DNA from 2 places in the Dietzia sp. IN118 genome. Region 1 is predicted to be linked to the other one. Evidence: riboswitches for the same ligand, from Rfam matches in the RefSeq annotation. Region 1 holds a riboswitch; the other holds the start of a gene.
What was found. A riboswitch is a leader RNA that binds a small molecule or an ion and turns the genes downstream of it on or off. The one in region 1 is predicted to bind cobalamin.
Positions count from the first base shown of each region.

Region 2: it holds a riboswitch for cobalamin, as region 1 does, so the genes downstream of both, Q2K20_RS16815 (ABC transporter substrate-binding protein) here and cobN (cobaltochelatase subunit CobN) in region 1, are expected to answer to the same signal.

Region 1 is NZ_JAUMSR010000001.1:2,159,629-2,166,545, forward strand. Features, by position in the region: gene cobF (precorrin-6A synthase (deacetylating)) at 1-656, opposite strand, end outside; gene cobN (cobaltochelatase subunit CobN) at 649-4,371, opposite strand; cobalamin riboswitch at 4,443-4,638, opposite strand; gene Q2K20_RS10405 (M23 family metallopeptidase) at 4,701-6,026, opposite strand; gene Q2K20_RS10410 (nitrite reductase) at 6,119-6,917, shown strand, end outside.
Region 2 is NZ_JAUMSR010000002.1:278,558-285,474, reverse strand. Features, by position in the region: gene Q2K20_RS16835 (acyl-CoA dehydrogenase family protein) at 1-302, shown strand, start outside; gene Q2K20_RS16830 (cytochrome P450) at 453-1,820, shown strand; gene Q2K20_RS16825 (long-chain fatty acid--CoA ligase) at 2,135-3,769, opposite strand; gene Q2K20_RS16820 (carboxymuconolactone decarboxylase family protein) at 3,857-4,273, opposite strand; cobalamin riboswitch at 4,429-4,573, shown strand; gene Q2K20_RS16815 (ABC transporter substrate-binding protein) at 4,662-5,600, shown strand; gene Q2K20_RS16810 (FecCD family ABC transporter permease) at 5,597-6,625, shown strand; gene Q2K20_RS16805 (ABC transporter ATP-binding protein) at 6,622-6,917, shown strand, end outside.

The DNA of each region.
Region 1 (6,917 bases):
TCGCCGGCGTCGCCGAGGTTCCCGCCCCACCAGATGTGCCAGTCGGCCAGGTCATCGAGCGGCAGGTCGCCGTTGAGCATCACCACCACGTTGTCGGCGCCGGCGGCCACGACCTCGCGCAGCCGGCGACCGGTGGTCACGGTGACCGTGCCGCCGATCTCGTGCAGGACCAGACGGTGGCGCGCGGCCAGAACCTGGAGCGCGGAGATCCCGGGCACGACGTCCACCTCCAGGTCCAGCGCACCGCGCTCGGCGATCCGGTCGAGGATCCTCAGCGTGGAGTCGTAGAACGCCGGGTCGCCCCACACGGGGATCGCCACATCGCCGGGCCGGGAGGCCACGACGCGTTCCCAGGCCAGGGAGCGGGCCTCGTGCCAGTCCGTCACCACGCCGCGATACCCGGCGTCGGAGGAGGTCGACGACGACGAGCGGTCCCTCTCCGGATCGGGCACACCCACCAACTCGACGCCCGGCGCGTGGCGGGCGAGCAGCCGCGCGCGGAGGTCGACCAACGGGTCGGCCGGGCCTTTGACGGCCGCGAGGGCGTAGTCGCTGGCGCGCAGGGCCCGGGCGGCCTCGACCGTGATCTGGTCGAGCCCGCCCGAGCCGATGCCCACGACCCGCACCCGCCTGCGGCCGGTGGGGAACTCAGTCACCGTGGGACTCCTCGAGATCGCCCTCCACATCGAGGTAGACCTGCCGCATCCGGTCCATGATGTCCGCGTCGGGCTCGGCCCACATCCCGCGGTCGGCGGCCTCGGAGAGCCGCTCGATCATCCCGCGCAGCGCCCACGGGTTGGACCGGCGCAGGAACTCCTGGTTGGTCTCGTCCAGGACGTACTCGCGGGCGAGCGAGTCGTACATCCAGTCGTGGACCACGCCGGCGGTGGCGTCGAACCCGAAGAGGTAGTCCACCGTGGCCGCCAGCTCGAACGCGCCCTTGTAGCCGTGACGTTGCATGGCCGCGATCCACCGCGGGTTCACCACGCGGGCGCGGAATACCCGCGTTGTCTCCTCCGCCAGCGACCGGGTGCGCACGGCATCAGGCGTGGTCGAGTCGCCCACATAGGCGCGCGGCTCGGCGCCGGTGAGCGCGCGGACGGTGGCGATCATCCCGCCGTGGTACTGGAAGTAGTCGTCCGAGTCGGCGATGTCGTGCTCGCGGGTGTCGATGTTCTTGGCCGCCACCGCGATGCGCCGGTAGTTGGTGCGCATGTCGTCGGCCGCGGGGACTCCGTCGAGGTCGCGGCCGTAGGCGTACCCGCCCCAGCGGGTGTAGACCTCGGCCAGGTCTCGGTCGTCGCGCCAGTTGCCCGCCTCGATGGTCTGCAGGATCCCGGCGCCGTAGGAGCCCGGTGCGGAGCCGAATATGCGGGTGGTGGCCCGGCGGTGGTCGGAGTGCTCGGCCAGATCGGCCCGCGTGTGGGCGGCGACGAAGTTGTGTTCGTCGGGCTCGTCCAGCTCGGCGACCATCCGCACGGCGTCGTCGAGCATCCCGATGACGTGCGGGAACGCATCGCGGAAGAAGCCCGAGATGCGCACGGTCACGTCGACGCGCGGGCGGCCCAGTTCCTCGGACGGGACCACCTCCAGGCCCGTGACCCGGCGGGAGGCCTCGTCCCACTCGGGGCGGACGCCCAGCAGTGCCAGGACCTCGGCGATGTCGTCCCCGGAGGTGCGCATGGCCGAGGTGCCCCAGATCGACAGCCCCACCGAGCTCGGGTACTCCCCGGTCTCGGCGACGTGCCGGTCCAGCAGCGAGTCCGCCATGGCCTGACCGGTCTCCCACGCCAGCCGCGACGGGACGGCGCGCGGGTCCACCGTGTAGAAGTTCCGGCCCGTGGGCAGCACATTGACCAGACCCCGCAGCGGGGATCCCGAGGGCCCGGCCGGGATGAACCCGCCGTCCAGTGCGTGGATGACGGCGTCCAGCTCGTCGACAGTGGCGGCCAGGCGCGGCACCACCTCGCGGGCGGCGAACTCGAGCACCTGCGCGACCTCGTCGTCGTCGCCCTCTGGCGCGCCGTCACCCGCGCCGCCGTCACCCGCCCCACCCGCGGTGAGGCCCGCGGCGGCGAGGACGTCGGGCACCGCGGCGACGTCCCACTCCCGCGCGTCCATCCCCTCGACCAGCGCCTTGGCGAGCGCCTCGACCCGGTCGACCTCCTCGGTCGGCGCGCCCTCGGCCAGCCCGAGTGCGCGGCGCAGGCCCGGAACCGCGCCGGACTCGCCGCCCCACACCTGCGAGGCCCGCAGGATCGCCAGCACCAGGTTGACGCGCGCCTCGCCCGCGGGCGCCTGGCCCAGGACGTGCAGGCCGTCGCGGATCTGAACGTCCTTGATCTCGCACAACCAGCCGTCGACGTGGAGGAGGAAGTCGTCGAACTCCTCGTCGTCGGGCCGCTGCTCGAGGCCAAGGTCCTCGTGCATGTGCGCGGACTGCATGAGGGTCCAGATCTGCGCGCGGATGGCCGGGAGCTTGGCCGGATCCATCGACGCGATGTTCCCGTACTCGTCGAGCAGCTGCTCCAGCCGCGCGATGTCCCCGTACGACTCGGCACGCGCCATGGGCGGGACCAGGTGGTCGACGATCGTCGCGTGCGCACGGCGCTTGGCCTGCGCGCCCTCGCCGGGGTCGTTGACGAGGAACGGGTAGATCAGCGGAAGGTCGGCGATCGCCGCGTCGGTGGCACAGTCCGCCGAGAGCGCCGCGTTCTTGCCCGGCAGCCATTCGAGCGAGCCGTGTTTGCCGATGTGCACCAGCGCATGCGCCCCGAAGCCGTGGGCGAGCCAGCGATAGGCGGCCAGGTAGTGGTGGGACGGCGCGAGCTCGGGGTCGTGATAGATGGCGACCGGGTTCTCGCCGAAGCCGCGGGGCGGCTGGATCAACAGGACGACATTGCCGGCCTGGATGGTGGCCAGGACGATCTCGCCGGCGTCGTTGACGAACAGCTCGCCCGGCGCGGGCCCCCACGCCTCGACCATCTCCGCACGCAGCGCCTCGGGCAGGTCCGCGGTCCAGCGCAGGTAGTCGTCGGTGGAGATCCGCACGTGACTGTCGGTGAGCTGGGCGCTGGTGAGCCACTCCTCGTCCTGCCCGCCCGCGTCGATGAGCGCGTGGATGAGGGCGTCGCCGGCGGCGGTGTCGTCGGCGTAACCGCCCTCCGCGACGGTGCCGTCCGCCCCCCGCTCGGTGAGGTCGAGGCCCGGTCGATCAAGAAAGCGCGCGATGGGGCCGTCGTCCGGGCCCAGGTCGTAGCCCTCGTCGCGCATCCGGCGCAGCAGGCGGATGGTCGAGACCGGGGTGTCCAGGCCGACGGCGTTGCCGATGCGGGAGTGCTTCGTGGGGTACGCCGACAGGACCAGCGCGACCTTGCGGTCGGCCGGCGCCACGTGGCGCAGCCGCGCGTGGGCCACGGCGATCCCGGCGACGCGCGCGCACCGCTCCGGATCGGCCACGTAGCGGGGCAGGCCGTCGGCGTCGATCTCCTTGAACGAGAACGGCGCGGTGATGATCCGGCCGTCGAACTCGGGGATCGCGATCTGGTTGGCGGAGTCCAGCGGGTTGACGCCGTCGTCTGAGGTAGACCAGTCCTCCCGGCTCCACGTCAGGCACAGGCCCTGCAGGACGGGGATGTCCAGCGCGGCGATGCGCTCGACGTCCCACGTCTCGTCCTCGCCGCCCGCACTCACCGCGCCGGGCGTGGTGCCGCCGGCAGCGAGAACCGTCACGACCAGCGCATCGAGAGTGCCGAGCGCGTCAAACAGCTCGTCGGGGGCCGAGCGCAGGGAGCCGGCGAAGACCGGCACTCCCACCGCGCCAGCGGCGTCGATCGCGTCGGCCAGCGAGTGCGCGAACCCGGAGTTCCCGCTCACCTCGTGGGCGCGGTAGTAGAGCACTCCGACGCGGGGCAGGCCGGGGGCTTCCGTCGTGTCCGGCCGCGGCGGCATACCCCACACCGGCACGTTCTCCGGCGGCTCGAACCCGACGCCGGTGAGCAGCACGGTGTCGGCCAGGAATGCGTGCAGCTGCGCGAGGTTGCCCGGGCCGCCCTCGGCGAGATAGCGGTGCGCCTCGGCCGCGATGCCGATCGGGACCGTGGACAGCTCCATCAGGTCGGCGTCGGGGGTCTGCTCCCCACCCAGGACCACTACCGGGACGCCCGCGCCGAGCACGGCGGCGAACCCGGCCTCCCAGGATCGTCGGGAGCCGAGAATGCGGACCACCACCAGGTCGGCGCCGACGAGCAGTGCGGGCAGATTCGCCTCGACGTCGAGTCGGGACGGGTTGCCGAGCGTGAACGCCGCGCCGGATTCGCGCGCGGAGAGCAGGTCCGTATCGGAGGTGGACAACAGGGTGATGCGGGGCACGTCGTGCTGTGCCGAGGCGTCATCAGGGGACGCCGAACGCCGGTCGGGGCGCATGTTCTTCTCCAAACCCTCGTGGAACATGTCGCCGTGGCCGGTCTCCTGGCTTTCGCATCAACGCCGTGCGACCAACCTTCCCGGATCCTGGAGGGTCCAGTGGTCTCCGCCCCGTGAGGGACGGACGAGGGTGCGCGACTCCGCGACTACAGTGGCGAGGGCCGCGCCGGCTTTTCCTCCGGCTTCCCGAGCACCACGGCACCGGCGAGCCTATCCGGCGCACCCCGCCCGTGGCCGACCGGCTGCCTCGCGTCAGCCAGGGACGGCCATCCCGGTCAGGGGAAGTCCACCACCGCGAGGTTGAGTGGCAGCTCGCCTCTCCGCGGCTCCGGTGAGAGGTCCGCGGTGTCGACGAAGGTGCCGGACAGGAAGTCGTCGGCGTCGGCGATCCGCTGCGGCGGGACCTGCCCGGCGTAGTCGAACCCCTTCAGCTCGTACGGCAGCGAGTCGGCCTCGAGCAGGCTCGGCCCGTGCATGAGCTGGAAGTGAAGGTGCGAGGCGTTGGCGTTGCCGGTGTTCCCGAGCTTGCCGAGCACTTGGCCCTCGGTCACCGTGTCGCCGGGTTTCACCGTGACCGAGCCGGAGATCATGTGTGCGTACATCGCGTACACGCCGTCGCCGAGGTCGAGCACCACGTGGTTGCCGTCCACGTTCTCGACGGTGAGCTTGGACGCCAGTTCCGGGTTGCTGGCGGGCAGGACCCCCGGCGCATTGGCCTCCATCCCGTCGAGGACCGAGACGACGGTGGCGTCGGCGACGGCGAGGATCTCGGCGCCGTAGTCCACGTAGCTCTCGTTGTGGTTCCTGTCGCCGGTGTAGAACTCGCCCTGGTCGTTGGTGCGCTTCCAGTCGATTGCGAACCGCTGGCTGTTGTTGAGTTTGCCGTTGACCGACATCACCGAACTGCGGTGCGGGAACCCCGGTTCGCAACACCCGTTGAGGGCCACCCAGTTCTCGCCCCGCACGGGCGGCGCGATGACCGGCACGGTGCGGGTGGAGAAGGCAACCGGTGTCGTAAGGTAGTCGATGGGTCCCGGCTCCCCGAACGCCGGCGAGGCGGCACCGGTCCCGTAGAGGTGGTGCAGCACCGCGTCCGGGGCCTGGTCGAGCGAGTCGAGGGTGAAGTCGATGAACACGACCCGGCTCTCCTGCGGCGGGATCTGCGCGGTGTCGACGTACCCGGCGGGCAGGTCGCGCAAGCGGTTGCAGTCACCGAAGACGCAGTCCGGGTCCACGAGAGCGGCGGCGGAGAAGCTGGCGATGACCTTGGTGGGATCGGTGCCGTCCACCACCTCGATCTTGTCCACGCTCGCCGGCACCTTGGTGGCGTTGGTGAGCTGCAGGTCGTAGGCCACGTGGTACTTGCCGTCCGTGCCCTTGAACGGCAGCGGCGGGTTGCCGATGGGAATCATCGTCAGCGCGGTGAACGCGTCCGGGACGGTCACCCCGGCGGCGGACCCGGCGGCCGGTGATGCCGTGGTCGTGGCGGCCGCTTCGGCGGCGGCGGGTTCGGTGGCGGCGTCCGACGAGCACCCGGCCGCGACCAGTGCGACTGCGGTGAGGGCGGAGGCGAGAAGGGTGGGTACGCGGCGAGGTGTCACGGTGGAGCTCCGTTTCTTCAGTTGTGAAGAAAAAACTTACCCTCTGCCGTCTGGGAAAAGTACACCGGCGACGGGCTGCCACAATGGCCCCCGTGAGCATCGCCGAACCCACCCGCCGGACCCGTGGCGACATGTGCCCGGGCGTCCTGCGGCCGTGGCCGGCCTCCGACGGCGCCCTGGTCCGACTGCGCGTGCCGGGTGGCCGCGTGTCACCGGCGGCCCTGTCCGCCCTGCACGGGGTCGCCGTGAGATATGGCGACGACGACAACGTGCACGTGACCACGCGTGCGAACCTGCAGCTTCGGGCCCTGCCGATCGGTCCGGACGGGCAGCTGCCCGGCGAGGTGGTGGCGGCGATCGCGGAGACGGGCCTGCTCCCCGCGCCCGGGCACGAGCTGGTGCGCAACGTCCTCGTCTCGCCGATGACGGGCCTGGTCGGTGGCAGCGCGGACCTGCGACCGGTGACTGACGCGCTGGACGCCGGACTGCTGGCCGACCCTGCGCTCGGCGGTCTGCCGGGCCGATTCCTGTTCGTCCTGGACGACGGCCGCGGGGACCTGCTCGACCGCTCCTGCGACCTGGGCCTGGTCGCCCTGGATGCCGACACCGCGCAGCTGCGGGTGGGCGACCGCTGGTCCGAGGTGGTGCCGCTGGCCGACGCCGCCGACCGGCTGGTCGAGCTGGCCCGCGAGTTCGTCGACGCCCGCGGCACCGGCCCGGACGCCCCGTGGCACGTGCGGGAACTGCCAACCCCCCTCTTCGAGGCCCGCCCCGCGGACGGCCGACTGCCGAGCCCGGCCCCGGCGCTGCCGTACGGGCCGGTCGCGGGGTCCGCGGGGCGGATCGAGCACGTCGAAGCGCCGGACGGGACCCTCGACCGCCACCTCATCG
Region 2 (6,917 bases), on a different contig from region 1:
TGGCCGCGTTCGACGCCGAACTGGCCGCGCAGCTGGGCGGTCACGAGCTGTACGACCGGCACGTCGAGCGGGTGCGCGCGCTGATCGGCCGCGCGGCCGCCGACCCGGGCGCCGCCCCCGGGATCGCCCGCCGCCTGGTGGAGGCGATGGCGCTGGCCCAGCAGGGCGCGGTCCTGCTGGCCCACGCACCGGCCCCGGTCGCGGAGGCGTTCTGCCTGGCCCGGCTCGGCGACGACCGCTCGGCCGAGTACGGCGCTCTGCCCGACGGCGTGGACATCGACGCGCTGGTCGCCCGAGCCTGAGTCGGGGGGCGGCCGGCCGGCGGTGTCACGGCCGGCGGGACTGCCGGCTGGCCGGGCCGGGTGAAAGAAACGACACCGCCGGTTTCGGTAATCGAGTGACAACTAGTGACGGCTGTCACACACTGGGGTCACCCGACAACGAGGTGCCTGATGTCCATCCCTGGTGATCCGCGGGAGAGGGTCTACCGACCCGGCCCGGCCCCACTGCGCTCCAAGCTGCCGATCCTCGGCGGCACGCTCGAATACGTCCACAGCCCGCTGGCGACCATGGCCCGCCGCTATCGCGATCACGGCCCCGTCTCCGACCTGAACTTCCTCGGCGCCACGTGGACCGCCCTGATCGGCCCCGACGCCTGCCAGGCCGCCCTGCAGAACGCGGACAAGGCGTTCGCCAGCGGCCCCGGTTGGGGATACCTGGTGGGGCCGTTCTTCAACCGCGGGCTGATGCTGCTCGACTTCGAGGAGCACCACCACTACCGGCACATCATGCAGGAGGCGTTCACCCGTCCCCGGCTCGAGGGCTACACCCGCGGGCTCGCCCCGCTGGTCGACGAGGGCATCGGCGCCTGGGGCCCGGACCGGGCGTTCCAGATCTATCCCGCGCTCAAGACGCACACCCTCGACCTGGCGACCGAGGTGTTCATGGGTGGCGCCGAATACGCCGCGCCCGGGGAGCTCGACAAGGTCAACACAGCGTTCGTCGACTGCGTCCAGGCCGCGAACGGCTATGTCCGTTCCACCGCGGTGCCGTTCACCAAGTGGGGCCGAGCGGCGCGGGGGCGCCGGCTGCTCGAGGAGTTCCTGCGCCGCCACCTGCCGGCCCGGCGCGCCAACCCGGGAGAGGACCTGTTCTCCGCCCTGTGCCAGGTGGCGGACGCCTCCGGCGGGATCGACGACGACGACATCATCAACCAGATGATCTTCCTGCTCATGGCCGCGCACGACACCACCACGAGCACGGTGACGTCGATGGTCTACGAGCTCGGCCGCGACGTCCAGTGGCAGGAGCGGCTCCGCCGCCAGTGCCAGGACCTGGGTCCGAACCCCACCATGGCCGAGCTGGAGGAGCTGCCCGATCTGGCGTTGGTGATGAAGGAGTCGCTACGCCTGCACCCGCCGGTGCCGGTGATGGCGCGCAAGGCGGTCAAGGACACCGAGATCCTGGGCGTGGAGATCCCGGTCGGACGACTCACCTCGATCATGCCGCTGTACTCGCACCACATGCCCGAGTACTGGACGGACCCGGAGATCTTCGACCCCGAACGCTTCTCCGACGAGCGGCGGGAGGACAAGTCGCACCGCTTCGCGTGGGAGCCGTTCGGCGGCGGGGTGCACAAGTGCCTCGGCATAATCTTCGCCAACCTCGAGTCCAAGCTGGTGCTCAGCGCGCTGCTACGCCACTTCGAGTGGTCGGTCCCGCTGGCCTACGTGCCGCCCATGAAGAACGACTCGCTGCCCTACCCCGCGGACGGACTGCCCGTCTCGCTCCGGCCGCTGGCACGCGTCGCCGCGAACTGACCCGCCGCCCGCCCCGCCTCCGCCGTCCAGAGGATTTCGCCTGTATCGCCCGAGTGGGTCTGAGCGAAATCCTCTGCTCGGCGATGATGCCGCGACGGCGGGGGGGCGGGACGGCCAGCGTGTCGGCCGGCGGGACGGCCAGCGTGGCGGCGGCCAGCGTGGCGGCGGCCAGCGTGGCGGCCGGCGTGGCGGCCGGCGGGACGGTTGGCACCGAGCAGCCAGTAGCGCAGAAGCAGGGCCCGGGGGCGGTCATACCGCAATCCCGGGCCCTCCGCTGGCCGACGACGCGTTCCCGCGTTCGACCTTCCGCCTGCCTAGTTCTCCAGGGCGTTCACCACGGTGAGTTCGCCGTCGGAATGCGAGACGCGGATGCGCTTCTTGTCGAGCTTGCCGACGGAGGTCTTGGGGATCTCGTGGACGAACGCGAACTTCTCGGGCACCTGCCACTTGGCCATCCGTTCGGCCAGGTGATCGCGCAGCTCCTCGACGCTCGGGTCGGGCACACCGTCCTTGACGACGATGGTGGCCAGCGGCCGCTCGTCCCACTTGGGGTCGGGGACACCGATCACGGCGGCCTCCGCCACGGACGGGTGCTCGAGGAGGTAGTTCTCCACCTCGACGGACGAGATCCACTCGCCACCGGACTTGATGATGTCCTTCGCGCGGTCGGTGAGCTGCAGGAACGCCTCGGGCTTGATATACCCCACGTCGCCGGTGCGCAGCCAGCCGTCGTCGAAGGAGTCCGAGGCGTCCACCTTGTAGTAACTGCCGGTGATCCACGGGCCGCGGACCTCCAGCTCGCCGACGGACTCGCCGTCCCATGGCAGGGCCTGGCCGGAATCGTCGACGATACGGGCCTTCACGCCGGCGATGAGTCGGCCCTGCGTCATGCGGAGCTCGAACTGCTTCTCCTCCGGCAGGGAGGCCTTCGGGCGGGACAGGGTGCCGATGGGCGAGGTCTCGGTCATGCCCCACGCGTGGACGATGTTGATCCCGTATTTGTCCCGGAACTTGCGGATCAGCTCCGGCGGGCACGAGCTGCCGCCCACGACGACCGCACGGAAGCTCGACATGTCGATGGGGTGGTCCACGCTGTACGCGTCCACTGCCTGCCAGATCGTGGGGACGGCGGCGGCCAGCGTCGGACGCTCGGAGGCGATCATCGCGGCCAGCGGCTCGGGCTGTAGGAAACGCTCCGGCATGAGCAGCGAGGCGCCCACCATGAACGCGGCGTACGGCAGGCCCCACGACATGGCGTGGAACATCGGCACGATCGCCAGCACGTTGTCGTCGAGCGAGATGTCCATGCCGTCGGACATGCACACCTGCATCGAGTGGAGGTAGATCGACCGGTGCGAGTAGACGACGCCCTTCGGGTCGCCGGTGGTGCCCGAGGTGTAGGCCATCGCGGCGCCGGAGTTCTCGTCGACCTCCGGCCAATCGAACTCGGTGGGCTGGGCGGCGAGGAGCGCGTCGTAGTCGTGCACCTGGATGCCCTCGGGAGCCTCGAGGTTCGCGGCGCCCCCACCGGTGACGATGACGTGCTCGACCGTCGAGAACCGGGGCAGGAGCGGCTGCAGGAGCGGGACGAGGCTCGGGTCGACGATCACGACCTTGTCCTCTGCGTGGTTGGCCACGAACTCGAGCTGGTCCGGGAACAGCCGGATGTTCAGCGGATGCAGCACGGCGCCCATGGACGGGATCGCGAGGTAGGCCTCCAAGTGCTCGGAGTTGTTCCACTGGAATGTGGCGACCCGCTGGTCACCGTCGACCCCCAGGGAACGCAGCGCGTTGGCCAGCTGCGCGGCGTGCTTGCCCAGATCGCCGTAGGTGATCTTCCGTGGTCCCTGATCGGTCCAGGTGGTGACGACCGCATCGGAGTGGACGGTCGCACCGAACTGCAGGATCGTGCTGATGTTCAACTGCTCCGGCATCATCGTGCTCTTCATGAGGGGCTCCTTGATCGAGGGGTGGCGTCTGTCACTCTCGTGTCGAGACTACCTGACGTCCATGACGTCCTTGGGCCGTGTGGGCGATCACCCGTCGAGGTCGTCGAAGACGGTCTGGACGGTCCTCGTCGCCGCGAGGGCCGCCGGCGCGCCGCAGTACTCCGAGGCGTGTATGACCGCCTCGGTGATCTCCTCGCGGGTCAACCCGTTGGTCAACCCGCCGCGTACATGCCCCGCCGGCTCGGCGTCCGCGCGCAGTGCCACGAGCATCCCGATATTAAGCAGGCTGCGATCCCGTCGGTCCAACCCGGGCCGGTTCCAGATGTTGCCCCACACGTTCTCTGCGACCACGTGCTGGATCGCCTCCGACTCCGTCCCGACAGCCCGGTCCATGGCCCGGTCGACGAAGTCGTCGCTCATCACCTCGCGCCTGGTCGCGAAACCCTGCTCGCGCAGATCCGCGGCCGAAGGCCCCTCGCCTGCAGAACTCGTCGTCGTCGTCATCTCCACGGTCCTCTCCCACTGCCGACAGGTATCGCGATCCATCCTCCCCGACCGTCGTCACCAGCTCCGCGTGACCTCGCCCCGCCCCGGCCAGGCGCGGGGACGGCTCGGACAGGGGCGACAGCGGATGTATGGGATGGGCGGACGCGACGACGGGTGGGATACCCTCGACGGGTCCGGCCACCAGCGTCGGACCCCGCGGCAACTCGGCGGAAGTCGGTGCGAATCCGACGCTGTCCCGCAACTGTGATCCCGTCTCAGGACGGGCGAGCCAGGTCGGCCGGTTCCGCGGCAGCCGTACGTACTGACCTCGGACGAAGGACGGTCGCGTGCAGCGGCCCAGGCCGCGGCCCGAGCTGTTTTCTTCCTCCGAATCACGGAGGATGCCATGCACCATCCACGAGCCCGCTCGCTGCTGCTCGCCCCCCTGGCCGCCCTGGCGCTGGTCGCCACCGCGTGCAGCGGCAGCGGCACCGGCGGCGACGAGCCGGCCCCGGCCGACCAGACCTCCGCCGCGGCGGAGGAACCGCAGGCGATCGTGTCGCTGGCCCCCACCACCACCGAGATGCTCTACGCCGTCGGCGCCGGGGACAGCGTCGTGGCGGTCGACGAGCGGTCCGACTTCCCCTCCGACGCCCCGGTCACCGACCTGTCCGGGTACACGCCCAACCTCGAGGCGATCCTGGGATACGCGCCGGACCTCGTCGTGCTCACCGACGACACCGGGGACATCGTGGCCGGCCTCGAACGCTCCGGCGTCGAGGTGCTGCAGCTGCCCGCCGCGCAGACCCTCGACGACACCTACACCCAGCTCGAGCAGGTCGGGGCGGCCACCGGGCACATCGGCGAGGCCGCCGAACTCGTGTCGCGGATGCAGAGCGAGATCGACGAGATCGTCGCCTCCGTGCCGGAGCGCGAGACGCCGCTGACGTACTTCCACGAACTCGACGACACCTACTACACCGTCACCGACGACACCTACGTCGGCGAGATCTACTCCCTGCTCGGCCTGACCTCGATCGCCACGGGCGACAACCCCTACCCGCAGCTGTCCGAGGAACTCATCCTCGAGGCCGACCCGGACCTGGTGTTCCTCGCCGACGGCCAGTGCTGCGGCATCACGCCCGAGGTCGTGGCCGAGCGACCGGGCTGGGACGGGCTCACCGCCGTGCGCGAGGACCGGGTCCACGTGGTGGACGAGGACCTCGCCAGCCGCTGGGGCCCGCGCATCGTGGACTTCATGCGCGAGGTCGCCGCGATCGTCACCGCGGTGCCCGACGCCGCGCCGGAGACCGCGGAGAGCCCCGCGAACCAGCCCGCCTCGTGACCCGCCCGTCGCCCCGCCGCGCCCTCGTGCTGGGCGGGGCGACGCTGTTGCTGGCCGCGGCGGTCCTGCTCGGCACCCTCATCGGCCCGGCCGGCCTCACCCCGGGCGGCGTGGTGCTCGAACTGGTGGGCCGGCTGCCGCTCGTCGACATCAACTCGGGGTTCACCGAACGTCAGCAGGTCATCCTCTGGGAGATCCGCATCCCACGCGTGGTGCTGGGCGCGATCGTCGGCGCGATGCTCGCGATCGCCGGGGCCACCTACCAGGGCGTGTTCCGCAACCCGCTCGCCGACCCGTACCTGCTCGGGGTGTCCAGCGGGGCGGGGCTGGGCGCCACCCTGGCGATCGTCGTGGGCGGCGCGATGGGCTCGGCGATGGTGCCGCCCGCCGCGTTCGCCGGCGGCATGATCGCGGTGCTGGCCACCTACACGCTGGGCCGCAGTGTCGGCGGTGGACGCAGCGAGGTGGTCATCATCCTCGCCGGCGTCGCCGTGGCGGCGTTCGCCAGCGCCATCCAGACGTTCTTCATGCAGCGCCACGACGAGACCCTGCGGCAGGTGTACTCGTGGACGCTCGGCCGCCTCACGACCAGCGGCTGGACCGACGTGCGGACGGTGCTGCCGTACGTGCTCGTGGCGGTGGCCGTGATCGCCCTGTTCCGCCGCACCCTCGACGTGATGGCGGTCGGGGACGCCGAGGCCGCGACGCTGGGGATCGCCCCGGCGCGGGTGCGCCTGGTCCTCATCAGCGTGGCCACCCTCGGCACGGCGGCGGTGGTGTCCGTGTCGGGCCTGATCGGGTTCGTGGGCATCGTCATCCCGCACGCCGTGCGGATGCTCATCGGGCCGGGGCACCGCCTGCTGCTGCCGGTGTCGCTGCTGGTAGGCGCGGCGTTCCTCATCCTGGCCGACGTCGTCGCCCGCACCGCGATGAGCCCGGCCGAGCTGCCCATCGGAGTGGTCACCGCCGCGATCGGCGCCCCGTTCTTCCTCATCGTCCTGCGCCGCAGCCGGGGGCACATATGACCGCCACACCACCGGCGTCACCCGCGGCGGCCGCGTCACCCGCGCCGGTCGCCCTGGCCTGCCGCGACCTGCGCGTCACCCGGGACCGCACGGCCATCCTCCACGGCGTCGACCTCGCCGTGGACGCCGGCTCGTGGGTGTCCCTGGTGGGCCCCAACGGCTCCGGCAAGACGACCCTGCTGTTCGCGCTCGCCGGGCTCATCCCCGCCGCCGGTCACATCGAGGTCGACGGGCTGACCCCGCGCCGCGCGGGTCGCCGCAGGGTGGCACGGACCGTGGCGATGATGCCGCA